Regions from separate parts of the Streptomyces speibonae genome, predicted to be linked through region 1. Evidence: riboswitches for the same ligand, from Rfam matches in the RefSeq annotation. Region 1 holds a riboswitch; the other holds the start of a gene.
The links. A riboswitch is a leader RNA that binds a small molecule or an ion and turns the genes downstream of it on or off. The one in region 1 is predicted to bind glycine.
Positions count from the first base shown of each region.

Region 2: another riboswitch for glycine. It lies ahead of gcvP (aminomethyl-transferring glycine dehydrogenase); the one in region 1 lies ahead of gcvT (glycine cleavage system aminomethyltransferase GcvT).

Region 1 covers NZ_OZ480260.1:2,472,909-2,480,750, reverse strand. The annotation lists gene AC5L3C_RS10850 (helix-turn-helix domain-containing protein) at 1-399, shown strand, start outside; gene AC5L3C_RS10845 (EF-hand domain-containing protein) at 448-672, shown strand; partial or broken gene AC5L3C_RS10840 (GH25 family lysozyme) at 713-895, opposite strand; gene AC5L3C_RS10835 (L-serine ammonia-lyase) at 975-2,342, opposite strand; gene glyA (serine hydroxymethyltransferase) at 2,465-3,724, opposite strand; gene gcvH (glycine cleavage system protein GcvH) at 3,739-4,116, opposite strand; gene gcvT (glycine cleavage system aminomethyltransferase GcvT) at 4,243-5,361, opposite strand; glycine riboswitch at 5,436-5,558, opposite strand; glycine riboswitch at 5,560-5,660, opposite strand; gene AC5L3C_RS10815 (AAA family ATPase) at 5,878-6,546, shown strand; gene AC5L3C_RS10810 (enhanced serine sensitivity protein SseB) at 6,600-7,379, shown strand; gene AC5L3C_RS10805 (enhanced serine sensitivity protein SseB C-terminal domain-containing protein) at 7,528-7,842, shown strand, end outside.
Region 2 covers NZ_OZ480260.1:7,104,346-7,112,187, reverse strand. The annotation lists gene modA (molybdate ABC transporter substrate-binding protein) at 1-137, shown strand, start outside; gene modB (molybdate ABC transporter permease subunit) at 134-961, shown strand; gene AC5L3C_RS32035 (ABC transporter ATP-binding protein) at 966-2,054, shown strand; gene gcvP (aminomethyl-transferring glycine dehydrogenase) at 2,186-5,071, opposite strand; glycine riboswitch at 5,246-5,340, opposite strand; gene AC5L3C_RS32025 (PRC-barrel domain-containing protein) at 5,454-5,834, shown strand; partial or broken gene AC5L3C_RS32020 (DNA polymerase IV) at 5,747-7,236, opposite strand; gene AC5L3C_RS32015 (MerR family transcriptional regulator) at 7,299-7,842, opposite strand, start outside.

The DNA.
Region 1 (7,842 bases):
GAACAGGTGGACGCCTGGGTGGAACTGGCCGAGCTCATCCAGGACCCGGAGTTCCGGGCCACGATGCGCAGGATGATCGAGTTCAACGCCGCGGACCGGGGGCCCGACGTCCCCACCGGCAGTTCCCTGTGGTTCATGAGCCGTCTGATCCGGCTCGCGGGCGGCGCCCTCAAGGACGGCGTCGGCCCGGGCTCCCCGCGCGCCGAGGCCGTACTGCGCGAACTGATCGGCGACGCCGACCCGGCCGCCGTACTGGAACGCCTCGCGTCGGCGACCGACGTCCGTCTGGCGCGGTACCGCGAGCTGTCCGCGATCGTGAACGGTCTGGAGCCCCCGTCCTCCTACGAGAAGGAGTTCGGGTGGGTGGTCGCCGCGCTGCGGTCCCAGGTGGCCCGATAATCTGACCTGCGTCAGTAGGACGCACAGCACAAGACGAGGGGCGGACCGGTGGCGGACATCGAGGAAGCGCGCAAGCAGTTCGAGCGGATCGACACGGACGGGGACGGGTTCATCACCGCTGCCGAGTTCAAGACCGCGCTGGCCCAGGGCGGGGACTGGAACGTCACCGAGGCGGTCGCCGAGGCCCTGATCAAGTCCCGCGACCTGAACGGCGACAAGGTCCTGTCGTTCGACGAGTTCTGGGCCCACCTGGACAAGGAGGAGCGGGCCTAGAAGGCTGCTGAAAATCTTGTTGAGGGCTGTCCGGTCGTAGGCCGGGCGGCCCTTTTCGCTGGTACCCGACCACCAGACCGGCCTCCCTGCCGGTCCTGGTCTGGGCGCTGAGCTTGGGGTTCACATAGGTACGGCCTTCCGTCGCCTTGACGAAGACGAACGAAAGGCCGTCGGTGTCGTACGAGGACGACTGGTACGAGCTCACGTCGATGCCACGCAGCACGCGGGTCTCCCGCTTAGTGCCGTGGGGGGACGGGAGTTGTCTTATGCCCCGCATCAACCATCTTGACGCAAAACGCGGTTCAGCATTCGATAATGTTCACCGCGAGACCGCCGCGGGCCGTTTCCTTGTACTTGACCGACATGTCCGCGCCGGTCTCCTTCATCGTCTTGATGACCTTGTCCAGGGAGACCTTGTGGGAGCCGTCGCCGCGCATCGCCATCCGCGCCGCGGTGACCGCCTTCACCGCGGCCATGCCGTTGCGCTCGATGCACGGGATCTGCACCAGGCCGCCGACCGGGTCGCAGGTCAGACCGAGGTTGTGCTCCATGCCGATCTCCGCGGCGTTCTCCACCTGCTCCGGTGATCCGCCCAGCACCTCCGCGAGGGCACCCGCCGCCATCGAGCAGGCGGAGCCGACCTCGCCCTGGCAGCCGACCTCGGCGCCGGAGATGGAGGCGTTCTCCTTGAAGAGCATGCCGATGGCGCCCGCGGCGAGCAGGAAGCGGACCACGCCCTCCTCGTCGGCGCCGGGCACGAAGTTCATGTAGTAGTGCAGGACGGCCGGGATGATGCCGGCCGCGCCGTTGGTGGGCGCCGTGACGACCCGGCCGCCGGCCGCGTTCTCCTCGTTCACGGCCATCGCGTAGAGGGTGATCCACTCCATGGCCAGCGCCTGCGGATCGCCCTCCGAGCGCAGCTTGCGGGCGGTGTTCGCGGCACGGCGGCGGACCTTCAGACCCCCCGGCAGGATGCCCTCACGGGTCATGCCGCGCTCCACGCACGCCTGCATCACGCGCCAGATCTCGAGGAGCCCCGCGCGGATCTCCTCCTCGGAGCGCCAGGCGCGCTCGTTCTCCAGCATCAGGGCGGAGATCGACAGACCGGTCTCCTCGGTGCGGCGCAGCAGCTCGTCGCCCGTGCGGAAGGGGTACTTCAGGACGGTGTCGTCGAGCTTGATGCGGTCGGCGCCCACCGCCTCCTCATCGACGACGAACCCGCCGCCCACCGAGTAGTACGTCCGGCTCAGCACCTCCGCCCCGGACGTGTCGTAGGCCCACAGCGTCATTCCGTTGGCGTGGTAGGGGAGCGACTTGCGGCGGTGGAGCACCATGTCGTCGTCGAAGGAGAACGCGATCTCGTGCTCGCCGAGCAGCCGGATCCGGCCGCCGTCCTTGATCTTCTCCACCCGCTCGTCGGCGGACTCCACGTCCACCGTGCGCGGTGAGTCGCCCTCCAGGCCGAGCAGCACCGCCTTCGGCGTGCCGTGGCCGTGCCCGGTGGCGCCCAGCGAGCCGTACAGCTCCGCCCGCACCGAGGCGACCGGGTCCAGCAGATCCTCGTTGCGCAGCCGCCGGGCGAACATCCGGGCCGCCCGCATCGGGCCGACCGTGTGCGAACTGGACGGGCCGATGCCGATCGAGAAGAGATCGAAGACCGAGATGGCCACGGGGGGACTCCTAAGGGTTCGGCGGACGACGCTGTCCGCCTGCGGTTCATGGTGCGGGGCACCGCGCTCACCGACCCAGTGTGCGCGATGCCCCGGATGTCCGTACAAAAAAGCGTACGAAATTACGTCAGACCGGGGTACAGCGGGTGCTTCCCGGCGAGGGCCGTCACCCGGGCCCGGAGCGCCTCGACGTCGTAGGACGGCTTGAGCGTCTCCGCGATGATGTCCGCGACCTCGGTGAAGTCCTCGGCCGTGAAACCGCGGGTGGCCAGGGCGGGGGTGCCGATCCGCAGACCCGAGGTGACCATCGGCGGGCGCGGGTCGTTCGGGACGGCGTTGCGGTTGACGGTGATGCCGACCTCGTGCAGCCGGTCCTCGGCCTGCTGCCCGTCCAGCTCCGAATCGCGCAGGTCCACCAGGACCAGGTGCACGTCCGTGCCGCCGGACAGCACGTCCACGCCCACGGCCTTCACGTCGTCCTGCACCAGGCGCTCGGCCAGGATGCGGGCGCCCTCCAGGGTGCGGCGCTGGCGCTCCTTGAACTCCTCGGAGGCGCACACCTTGAACGCGACCGCCTTGGCGGCGACCACATGCTCCAGCGGACCGCCCTGCTGGCCGGGGAACACCGCCGAGTTGATCTTCTTGGCCAGCTCGGCCGTGGAGAGGATCACACCGCCGCGCGGGCCGCCGAGGGTCTTGTGCGTGGTGGTCGTCACGACATGGGCGTGCGGGACAGGGTTCGGGTGCAGGCCCGCGGCCACCAGACCGGCGAAGTGCGCCATGTCGACCATCAGGTACGCGCCGACCTCGTCCGCGATCCGGCGGAACGCGGCGAAGTCCAGCTGACGCGGGTACGCCGACCAGCCGGCGACGATCAGCTTCGGCTTGCTCTCCTTGGCCAGCCGCTCGACCTCGGCCATGTCGACCTGGCCGTCGTCGCCGACGTGGTAGGCGACCACGTCGTAGAGCTTGCCGGAGAAGTTGATCTTCATGCCGTGGGTCAGGTGCCCGCCGTGCGCGAGGTTCAGACCCATGATCGTGTCACCGGGCTTGAGCAGCGCGAACATCGCGGCCGCGTTGGCCTGCGCGCCCGAGTGCGGCTGCACGTTGGCGTGCTCGGCGCCGAACAGCTCCTTCACCCGGTCGATGGCGATCTGCTCGATCACGTCGACGTGCTCGCAGCCGCCGTAGTAGCGGCGGCCCGGGTAGCCCTCGGCGTACTTGTTGGTGAGGACCGAGCCCTGCGCCTCCATGACCGCGACCGGGGCGAAGTTCTCCGAGGCGATCATCTCGAGGGTGGACTGCTGACGGTGCAGTTCGGCGTCGACCGCGGCGGCCACCGCCGGGTCGAGCTCGTGCAGGGACGTGTTCAGAAGCGACATGCGGCTACGGCTCCTCAGCCCGCGGTGTGGGCGTCGTACTCGTCGGCGGTCAGCAGGTCGGCCGGCTCGTCGGTGACGCGCACCTTGAACAGCCAGCCCCCCTCGAAGGGGGCGGAGTTCACCAGCGACGGGTCGGCCACCACGTCCTCGTTGATCTCGGTGACCTCGCCGGAGACCGGGGAGTAGAGGTCGCTGACCGACTTGGTCGACTCCAGCTCGCCGCAGGTCTCGCCCGCGGTCACGGTCGAACCGACCGCCGGGAGGTCGACGAAGACCACGTCGCCGAGCGCGTTGGCCGCGTGCTCTGTGATGCCGACCGTCGACACGCCGTCCTCGGCGGCCGTCAGCCACTCGTGCTCCTTGCTGTAACGCAGCTGCTGGGGGTTGCTCATGGCCTGAATTCTCCTGTACGCGGGGGACTGCTGATGACGGTGGGACAGCGGAAAGCGCTGTTGAGCGGGTACGCCGTCGCCGGCCCGGGCGCGCGGGGCCCGCCCGGGGGCATGCCTACGACGGTGTCACTTCTGCCGCTTGTAGAACGGCAGCGCCACGACCTCGTACGGCTCGTGGCTGCCGCGGATGTCCACGGCGACGCCCTCGGTGCCGGGCGCCGCGTGCGCCGCGTCGACGTAGGCCATCGCGATCGGCTTGCCCAGGGTGGGGGAGGGGGCGCCGGAGGTGACCCGGCCGATCACCTCGCCGCCGGCCACGACCGCGTACCCGGAACGCGGCACCCGGCGGCCCTCGGCGACCAGGCCGACCAGCACCCGCGGCGGCTGCGCGGCGGCCCGCTCGGCGGCCTCGGCCAGGGCGGCGCGGCCCACGAAGTCGCTCTCCTTGTCGAACTTCACCACCCGGCCGAGACCGGCGTCGAAGGGCGTGAGTTCGGTGCTGAGCTCATTGCCGTACAGCGGCATGCCCGCCTCCAGGCGGAGCGTGTCCCGGCAGGACAGCCCGCACGGGACCAGGCCCTTCTCCTCGCCGGCCTTGGTCAGCGCCTGCCACAGCTCGACCGCGTGCTCCGGCTTCACGAACAGCTCGAAGCCGTCCTCGCCGGTGTAGCCGGTGCGGGCGATGAGCGCGGGGACGCCGGCGACCGTGCCGGGCAGACCGGCGTAGTACTTCAGGCCGTCCAGACCGGCGTCGGTGAGCGAGGCGAGGATCGCCGGGGACTCGGGGCCCTGCACGGCGAGCAGCGCGTACGCGTCGCGGTCGTCGCGGACCTCGGCGTCGAAGCCGGCCGCGCGCTCGGTGAGCGCGTCGAGCACCGTCTGCGCGTTGGAGGCGTTGGCGACCACCATGAACTCGGTCCCGCCGAGCCGGTAGACGATCAGATCGTCCAGGATGCCGCCGTCCGCACGGCAGATCATGGTGTAGCGGGCGCGGCCCTCCTTCACGCCGCTCATGTTGCCGACGAGGGCGTGGTCGAGGAGGGCGGCCGCCTGGGGGCCGGTGACCGTGATCTCGCCCATGTGCGAGAGGTCGAAGAGGCCGGCCCGGTTGCGCACGGCGTTGTGCTCGTCGCGCTCGGAGCCGTAGCGCAGGGGCATGTCCCAGCCGGCGAAGTCGGTCATCGTCGCGCCGAGCGACCGATGCAGGGCATCGAGCGCGGTCCGGCGGGGTTCGGTACTGCTCATCGGTCGGTCTCCCAGAGGCGATGGGGGTCCTTCCCACGCCGGGTCGGGCGGGCGCGGGAGAAGGCGAGGACATGTCCTCCCCATCTGTCATCGGAACCTGAGAGGTTCGCCATGACCGCCCGTACCGGGGAGGGGTCACGGCTTGCACCTTGGGTGGGGTCGCCGGAACGGCTCCGGCGGCCCGCTTTTCAGATGTGCCTCGCCCACGCGGTAACGGTGCCTGAGAGATTCAAGGGAGGGACTTGCTCCTTCGGCGCCCCGGCGGCACATGATGCCGGGGACTCTCCCGCGCGGATTCAAACGGCCGGTATGCAGTTGCGGGCACATCATTGCACGCATCGCCGGGGTCCGGCAGGGGGACCCTTCCCAGGGGTGTACTGGTAGTACGGGCGCGGTCACAGGGAGCTGTGACAGGCCTGTTTCACGAAAGGCACGGAAACGAGAGACACCCGGCATTACCTTCTCTTGACACTCGGCGGGGTGGGACGTGTGCCGGCCCCAGGGGAGGACCTCACGGTGAACAGGACCACGGCGTGCGCCACCACCACCGGCGCCGCACTGCCCGCGCAGCCGGCCACCAGGGCCGGCCGGGCCCGCAGCGCGCTGCCGGCACCCGTCGTCCGCGATCTGCGGGCACGCGCCGGCCGCAGCCCGCACGTGCTGCTCTTCGGACCCCGCGACCTCGTCGTGGTCACCGGACTGCCCGGCAGCGGCAAGTCCACGCTGATGCGGCGCGCGGTGCGGGGCATCCGCGTCGACTCCCAGGACACCCGCGACCGCTGGGAGAGCCGCATGCCGGGCTTCCTGCCGTACGCCGTGTACCGCCCGCTGGTCCGCGTCGCCCACTACGCGAGGCTGCGCCGCGCGCTGCGCGCCGGTGACGCGATCGCCGTCCACGACTGCGGCACCCAGGCCTGGGTGCGGCGCTGGCTGGCCCGCGAGGCCCGGCGCCGGGGCGCGAGTCTGCATCTGCTGCTGCTCGACGTCACCCCGCAGCAGGCCCTGGCCGGCCAGCGCGAGCGCGGACGCGGGGTCTCCCGGTACGCCTTCCGCCGCCACCGCGCGGCGAGCGACCGGCTGTTGCGCGCCGTGCAACGTGGGCGGGTGCCCGAGGGCTGCGGCTCGACGGTGCTGCTCGACCGGGACGCGGCCGACGCGCTGCGCCGGATCGGCTTCGGCGGATGACCCGATAGCCTTTTCAGCCACAGCAGTGGTTCCAGGCAGGCGGTAGGCGACAGATGGACTTCCCGGCGGACTTCTCGGACCGGACGCACTCCCATCCGCACGGCGGATGGCCCGGTAACGAACTGGAGGAGGTGCTCTCCGCCTCCCTCGGTGTCCCCTCGGCGGGGGCCAGGATCATCGAGGTGCTGGGCCGCAGCTTCATCTGGGTCCCGCTGCCCAACGGCGGAGGCCCGGACAGCGGCCCGCTGGACCTGCCCACCATGGAACTCGACGGCCAGGCCTACGTTCCCGTCTTCAGCTCCGAGGAACAGTTCCGGCAGGTCGTCGGCTCCCACATGTCGTACACGATCGCCCCCGCCGTGGAGTTCGCCCGCGGCCTGCCGCCGCAGGCGGGGATCGCCGTCAACCCCGGTGGCGTGGTCTGCGCCCCGCTGCCGCCGGGCGCCGTGGCCGAGCTGTGCCGGGCCGGGCGCGGCCCGCTGGACGGCCCGGCGAGCGGCGGCCGGGTCCGGCTGTTCGAGCCCGACTGGCAGGACGACCCGGTCGACTTCCTCGGCGCGGCCTCGGAGGAGTTCGACGCCATCGGCGTCGTGACGACCGCCCGCCGCTGTCTGGCGGCGATCGAGACGGCCGACCCGGTGCTGTTCGTCGGCGTGGAGCTGTCCAGGACCGAGGACGATGCCCGCCCCCTCCCGCTGGACGCCCTGGGCCGGGCCCTGGGCCGCGTCCCGGCCCGCTGGCCGGTCAACCTGATCCTGATGGACCTGGCCCAGGACCCGGTGGCCGACTGGATGCGGGCCCGGGTCACCCCCTTCTACCAGCGGCACCCGTGACCGCCGCGGGGTGCGGGCCTTGCCGCGTACGGAACGCAGACCGCCGGGGGCCGTCGGCTTAAGCTAGGTTCGTTGGCTGGCGAGGTGTGTTACGGAGGGGCGATACAAAGTGAGCGCTGGCACCGCGGCGGCCGGGCAGGTCGAGCACATGCTGCGCCAGGTGACGCCCGGGCGTTACGACGCCTACGAGGCGTTGCTGCGCGCTCTCGCGACCCCTTCGACCGGCCAGGTCTGGATGCTGCTGTGGCACGGCCAGGCCGGCTCCCCGGACGCCCAGTACGGCAACATGGACGTCGACGGCTTCGGCTACGCGCCCTGCGTCACCTCCGCCCAGGAGCTGTCGGCCAGCGGCTGGAACCGGTCCTACGAGGTCGTCGACGGCCTCGAGGTGGCCCGTGCCCTCTACCCCGACCGCTACGGACTCTGGCTCAACCCGCATGCCCCGGGCGGCGGCGTCGGCATC
Region 2 (7,842 bases), 4.6 Mb from region 1:
GGCGAGCCGTGAACGACTATCCCCTCGCCGTGCTCGACAACGCACCGAACCCGGGTGCCGCCGAAGCGTTCGTGCAGCTGGTGACGTCCGCGGAAGGCCGGAAGGTGCTGGGCGAGGCGGGGTTCCTCGCGCCATGAGCATCCGCCGGGCTACTCCCCGGAAGACCCGCCCGCGTGCCCCCGGCCGCGGTGTCCCGCCCGCGCTCCTCCTGCCCGCGCTGCTCGGCCTGGCGTTCCTCCTGGTGCCCCTGCTCGCGCTGCTCCTGCGGGCCCCCTGGCGCAGCCTCCCGGAGCAGCTCACCAGCCCGCAGGTGTGGGAGGCGCTGCGCCTGTCGCTGGTGTGCGCCACCACGGCGACCGCGCTGAGCCTGGTGGTCGGCGTCCCCCTGGCGTGGCTGCTGGCGCGCACGGACTTCCCCGGCCGGGGCCTGGTCCGCGCCCTGGTGACGCTCCCGCTCGTGCTGCCTCCGGTGGTGGGCGGCGTCGCCCTGCTGCTCGCGCTGGGCCGCAACGGCGTCGTGGGCCAGTGGCTGGACGCGTGGTTCGGCATCACCCTGCCGTTCACCACCACGGGGGTCGTCCTCGCCGAGACGTTCGTGGCGATGCCGTTCCTCGTCATCAGCGTGGAGGGCACGCTGCGGGCCGCCGACCCGCGCTACGAGGAGGCGGCCACCACGCTGGGCGCCTCCCGCTTCACCGCCTTCCGCCGCGTCACGCTGCCGCTGATCGCCCCCGGTGTCGCGGCCGGCGCGGTGCTCGCCTGGGCGCGCGCGCTCGGGGAGTTCGGGGCGACGATCACCTTCGCCGGGAACTTCCCCGGCCGCACGCAGACCATGCCGCTCGCGGTCTACCTCGCCCTGCAGAGCGACCCGGCGGCCGCGATCGCGCTCAGCCTGGTCCTGCTGGCGGTGTCCATCGCCGTCCTTGCCGGGCTGCGGGACCGCTGGATGAGGGCGGTGTGACGGTATGCCGACGAGGAATCCCGAGACCACGGGCGCGGCACCCGGACCCGCCGACGGTGGACTGGACGCGCGTCTCGTCGTGGACCGCGGCTCCTTCCGCCTCGACCTCGCGCTGACCGCCGCTCCCGGCGACGTCGTCGCCCTGCTGGGCCCGAACGGCGCGGGCAAGACCACGGCCCTGCGCGCCCTGGCGGGGCTCGCTCCCCTCACCGAGGGGCACCTGCGGCTGGACGGCGCGGAGCTGCACCGGACGGCGCCGGAGGCCCGTCCGGTCGGCGTCGTCTTCCAGGACTACCTGCTCTTCCCGCATCTGACCGCACTCGACAACGTGGCCTTCGGGCCGCGCTGCCGGGGCGCCGGCAAGGCGGAGGCGCGGGCCCGTGCCGCCGGATGGCTGGACCGCATGGGGCTGGCGGAGCACGCCAGCAGCAAGCCCCGGCACCTCTCCGGCGGCCAGGCCCAGCGCGTGGCCCTCGCCCGCGCCCTGGCCACGCACCCCCGGCTGCTGCTCCTGGACGAACCGCTCGCCGCCCTGGACGCCCGCACGAGGCTGGAGGTGCGCGCACAGCTCCGCCGTCATCTGGCCGCGTTCGAGGCCGTCGCGGTCCTGGTCACGCACGACCCGCTGGACGCCATGGTGCTGGCCGACCGTCTGGTGGTCGTGGAACAGGGCCGGCTCGTGCAGCAGGGCAGCCCGTCCGACATCGCCCGCCACCCCCGCACCGAGTACATCGCCCAGCTGGTCGGCCTCAACCTCTACCGAGGGCGGGCGGACGGCCACACGGTACGGCTCGACGCGGGCCCGGCGGTGCACACCACCGAGGACCTCTCCGGGCCGGCGTTCGTGGCGTTCGCGCCCGGCGCGGTGACGCTCCACCGGGAACGGCCCACGGGGTCCAGCGCCCGCAACCTCTGGCGCTGCTCGGTCGCCGGGCTGGAGAGCCACGGCGACCAGATCCGCGCGGAACTCACCGGTGAACTCTCCCTCACCGCCGACCTCACCACAGCCGCCGCAGCCGACCTCGACCTGCACCCGGGCACCACAGTCTGGGCAGCACTGAAGGCCACCCAAACCCACGCCTACCCGGCCTGACAACGCCGACGGCCGGTCCCGCCGAGCGGGTGGGGCGGCCGGGGGCCGGGACGCGGGTCGGCCGGACGTGGCGTTCGGGAGCATGGTGAGGGCCCCGCTCCCAAGGGTGGAGCGGGGCCCTGGGGTGGGGGTCAGTCCTCGTAGGCGTCCAGTGGGGGGCAGGAGCAGACGAGGTTGCGGTCGCCGTAGGCCTGGTCGATGCGGCGGACCGGGGGCCAGTACTTGTCGGCGGCGCTCACCCCGGCCGGGAAGACCGCCTCCTCGCGGTCGTACGCGTGCTCCCACTCCCCGCCGAGCGCGGCGGCGGTGTGCGGCGCGTTGCGGAGCGGGTTGTCGTCTGCGGGCCACTCACCGGAGCCGACCTTCTCGATCTCGGCGCGGATCGCGATCATCGTCTCGCAGAAGCGGTCGAGCTCGGCCAGGTCCTCGGACTCGGTGGGCTCGATCATCAGCGTACCGGCCACCGGGAACGACATGGTCGGCGCGTGGAAGCCGTAGTCGATCAGGCGCTTGGCCACGTCGTCCACGCTGACGCCGGTCGCCTTGGTCAGCGGACGCAGATCGATGATGCACTCGTGGGCGACCAGCCCGCCGGGGCCGGTGTAGAGCACCGGGAAGTGCGGCTCGAGGCGCTTGGCGATGTAGTTGGCGCTGAGCACGGCCACCTGCGTGGCCCGCTTCAGGCCCTCGCCGCCCATGAGGCGGACGTACGCCCAGGAGATGGGCAGGATGCCCGCCGAGCCCCATGGCGCCGCCGAGACGGGCCCCACGCCGGTCTCCGGCCCGGCCTCGGGCTGGAGCGGGTGGTTCGGCAGGTAGGGGGCGAGGTGCGCCCGTACGCCGACCGGGCCGACACCGGGGCCGCCACCGCCGTGCGGGATGCAGAAGGTCTTGTGCAGGTTCAGGTGGGAGACGTCGCCGCCGAAGTGGCCCGGCTTGGCCAGACCCACCAGCGCGTTGAGGTTGGCGCCGTCCACGTACACCTGCCCGCCGGCCTCGTGGACCTCGGCGCAGATGTCGGCGACGTGCGCCTCGAACACACCGTGCGTCGAGGGGTAGGTGATCATCAGCACCGCGAGCTCGTCGCGGTGCTGCGCGATCTTGGCCCGCAGGTCCGCGACGTCGACCTCGCCGTCGTCGGACGTCTTGACGACGACGACCTTCATGCCGGCCATCACGGCGCTCGCGGCGTTGGTGCCGTGCGCGGAGGACGGGATGAGGCAGACGGTGCGCTGCTCGTCGCCGTTGGCCCGGTGGTAGCCGCGCACCGCGAGCAGGCCGGCCAGCTCGCCCTGGGAGCCCGCGTTGGGCTGGAGGGAGACCTTGTCGTAGCCGGTGACCTCGGCGAGACGTTCCTCCAGCTCGCGGATGAGCGTGAGGTAGCCCTGCGCCTGCTCGGCCGGCACGAAGGGGTGCAGCTGCCCGAACTCGGGCCAGGTCACCGGCTCCATCTCCGTGGTCGCGTTGAGCTTCATGGTGCAGGAACCCAGCGGGATCATGCCGCGGTCCAGCGCGTAGTCGCGGTCGGCGAGCCGGCGCAGGTAGCGCAGCATCGCGGTCTCCGACCGGTACTGGTGGAAGACGGGGTGGGTCAGGTACTCGTCGTCGCGCAGCAGGGCGTCCGGCAGCGTGTCCCGCGCGGCCGCGTCCAGCGCCTCGACGTCGCCGTCGACGCCGAAGGCGCTCCACACGGCGGCCAGCCGGTCCCGGGTGGTGGTCTCGTCGCAGGCGACGGAGACGTGGTCGGCGTCGACGAGCCGCAGGTTGACGCCGTTGTCGCGGGCGGCAGCGACGACCTCGGCGGCCCGACCGGGAACGCGCACGGTCAGCGTGTCGAAGTAGGAGCCGTGCGCGATCTCGGCCCCGCCGGCCCGCAGCCCCTCGGCGAGGATCGTGGCGTACCGGTGGGTGCGCCGGGCGATCAGCCGCAGCCCCTCCGGGCCGTGGTGGACGGCGTACATGCCGGCCATGACGGCGAGCAGCACCTGGGCGGTGCAGATGTTGCTGGTCGCCTTCTCGCGGCGGATGTGCTGCTCACGGGTCTGGAGCGCAAGGCGGTAGGCCTTGTGTCCGTCCACGTCGACGGAGACGCCGACGAGCCGTCCGGGCAGGCTGCGCGCCATCTTCTCCTGGACGGCCATGTAGCCGGCGTGCGGTCCGCCGAAGCCCATGGGCACACCGAAACGCTGGGTGGTGCCGACGGCGATGTCCGCGCCCAGCTCACCGGGCGACTTCAGCAGCGTGAGGGCGAGCAGGTCGGCGGCGACGGTGACGAGCGCGCCCCGCTCGTGCGCCTGGTCGATCACCGGCTTGATGTCACGGACGGCACCGGAGGCGCCGGGGTACTGGATCAGTACGCCGTTGATCTCGCGCTCAGCGAGCTCGGCCGGGATGCCGTCGCTCAGGTCGGCCACGACGACCTCGACGCCGGTCGGCTCGGCACGGGTCTCGATCACGGCGATGGTCTGCGGAAGCGCGTCCGCGTCGACCAGGAACAGGCCCTTCTTGTTCTTGCCCATGCGCCGGGACAGCGCCATCGCCTCGGCGGCGGCGGTGCCCTCGTCGAGCAGGGAGGCACCGGAGGTGGGCAGACCGGTGAGCTCGGCGACGACGGTCTGGAAGTTCAGCAGCGCCTCGAGCCGGCCCTGGGAGATCTCCGGCTGGTACGGCGTGTAGGCCGTGTACCAGGCGGGGTTCTCCATGACGTTGCGCAGGATGACCGGCGGGGTGAACGTGCCGTAGTACCCGAGCCCGATCATGGAGCTCAGCACGTCGTTGCGGTCGGCCAGCGCGCGCAGTTCGGCCAGCACCTCGGCCTCGGTGCGCGCACCCGGAAGGTCCAGCGCCTCGGTGTTCTTGATGACCTCCGGCACGGCGGCGGCCGTCAGCTCGTCCAGCGAGCCGTACCCGACCTGGGCGAGCATCTTGGCCCGGGCCTCGTGGTCGGGGCCGATGTGACGCTGCTCGAAGGGGATTCCCTGTTCGAGCGCGGAGAGCGGGGTGCGAGGGGCGGTCATTGAGGAGGCCTCCTGGTCCGACGACCTTCGAGGGGCACCACGGTGCGGATGCCCGGACGGCCTCCCCCTCTGTCATCTCAACCTGAGAGCTTCACCGGACCGCCCGCGGGGATCCGGCTTTCACCGTCGGTGAGAGCGGAAGCCGTCGACACCCGCCCTGCTTTCCAGAGTGACCTCGTCCGTGCGGTACGTGTGCCTGAGAGATTCCGGGGAGGATTTGCTCCTTCGGCGCCTCCGATGTGCCCGGAGGACTCTCCCGCACGGGGTCAACGGCCGATTGCCAGGGTACCAGCGGGCATGGGACGGGGGCTTCGAGTGGCCGCACCACCGATTGTGCCTTTTTGTAGTACTTACGGATGAGTGTGTGACCAGTGGAGGGCCCGTGCAGACCGACATCGATCCGCGCCACCTGATCGGCCGCAAGGCGTTCGACCGCAACGGACACCGGATCGGCACGATCGACGAGGTGTACCTCGACGACGCGACCGGCGAACCGGAGTGGGCGGCGATACGCACCGGACTGTTCAGCAGGGACGCCTTCGTCCCGCTGGAACCCAGCGAGCTGATCGACGGCGCCCTGCACGTGCCGTACGAGCGCGCCCTGATCAAGGACGCCCCCGACTTCGGCGTGGGCCGCCACCTCTCCCCCGAGCAGGAGCTCCAGCTCTACCACCACTACGGTCTGGACATCGCCGCCCCTCCACCGCTCGACGACCGTGACTTCGGTGACCTCGCCGGCAAGGGCAAGGACCAGCAGGGCTGACCCGCGCCGCTCACCCGTTGGCCGGTCCCGCCCCGCCGCCCGCCTGCACGCCCTCGCCCTCCTTGGGCGCGCGGGACACCAGCGGCAGCGGGTCCGCCGGCTCCAGGGCCGGGTCGTCGACGCGGAAGGTCCGTACCCGGCCCGGGCCCGAGTCGGGCGTCTCGAACCGCACCGTGACCCGGCCGAGACCGCTGCCCTGCACCCACCCGTGTCCGTGCACGGCGTGCCGTACGTCGTGTCCCGCCGGCCAGCGCCGCTCGGCGGGCGTGGGGACCTCGACGGCGGGCGCGGCCTCCGTCTCGTCGTGGACGGGGTCCTCCTCGTTCCCGCCGGCGGCCTGCGCGAACAGGTCCTCCTGCGTGTAGTCGGCCAGTCCGCTGACCCCCACGCCGAGCAGACGGACCCCGCCCGTGGTGTCGACCGCATCCAGCAGCCGCGCCGCGGCCTCCCGCACGACGGCCGGGTCGTCCGTGGGGCCCCGCAGGGTCTCCGACCGGGTGAGCGTGGAGAAGTCGTACCGCCGCACCTTCAGCACGATGGTGCGGCCCGACAGGCCCGCTCCCCGCAGCCTGCGCACACACCGGTCGGCGAGCCGCTGCACCTCCGTGGCGACCCGCACCCGGTCGTGGATGTCGATGTCGTAGGTGTCCTCGACCGACACCGACTTGGTCTCCCGCTCGGCGACCACGGGCCGCTCGTCCCGGGCCAGCGCCATCGCGTACAGCGCGTGCCCATGGGCCCGGCCCAGCAGCCGTACCAGCTCGTCCTCCCCCGCCTCGGCGAGTTCGTCGACCGTGTGGATGCCGGCCCGGCGCAGGTGGTCTCCGGTGGCGGGGCCCACGCCCGGCAGGGTCCGCACCGACAGCGGCCCCAGCAGCGCCCGCTCCGTCCCCGGCTCGATCAGCACCAGCCCGTCCGGCTTGGCCTGCTCCGACCCGATCTTCGCCAGCATCTTGGAGGCCGCGAGGCCCACCGAGCCGGTGAGCCCTGTGACCTCCCGTATGTCCGCCCGGAGCTTGGCCCCCGCCAGGCGGGCCGACCGCTGGTCCCAGGCGCTGCCACCGGCCTCCAGGTCCACGAACGCCTCGTCCAGGCTGAGCGGCTCCACCAGGGGCGACAGGGCCCGCAGCAGCTCCATGACCTGCTCGCTGACCGACCGGTAGAGGGCGAACCGCGGCACCAGACAGGCGGCGTTCGGCGCGAGCCGCCGGGCCTGGGACATGGGCATCGCCGAGTGGACGCCGAAGACCCGGGCCTCGTACGAGGCCGTGGCCACCACTCCGCGGGGACCGAGCCCGCCCACGATCACGGCCTTCCCGCGCAGGCTCGGCTTCGACGCCTGCTCCACCGAGGCGTAGAAGGCATCCATGTCGAGATGCAGGATCGTGGGCGCGGATCTCACATGTCCGATGCTGCCCTATGGCACTGACATTTCCCTCTTCGCGAGGGGCGGGAGGGGCGGGCTCAGACGGCCTTGTTGCGCCGGCGCGCCAGCTCGTCCATCGGGTTGTGGCCGACCAGGGTCTCGCCGGTGTCGATGCGCTCCCCGTGCAGCTGTGAGAGCGCGCTCTCGACGTCCCGCCACACCACGCCCACGGCGATGCCGAAGACGCCCTGGCCGCCCTGGAGCAGGGAGTGCACCTCGTCGGGCGAGGCGCACTCGTAGACCGTGGCGCCGTCGCTCATCAGCGTCATGCGCTCCAGGTCGCTGAAGCCGCGCTCGCGCAGGTGCTGCACGGCGGTGCGGATGTTCTGGAGCGAGACGCCGGTGTCCAGGAACCGTTTGACGATCTTCAGAACGACGACGTCGCGGAAGCTGTACAGCCGCTGTGTCCCCGATCCATGGGCCGGCCGCACGCTGGGCTCGACCAGTCCCGTACGGGCCCAGTAGTCGAGCTGCCGGTAGGTGATGCCGGCGGCTGCGCAGGCCGTGGGCCCCCGGTAACCGATCTCCTCGGACGCCATGGCCGCCGCCCCTCCACCGTCCGGCACTGCCGTCGGCCACTGC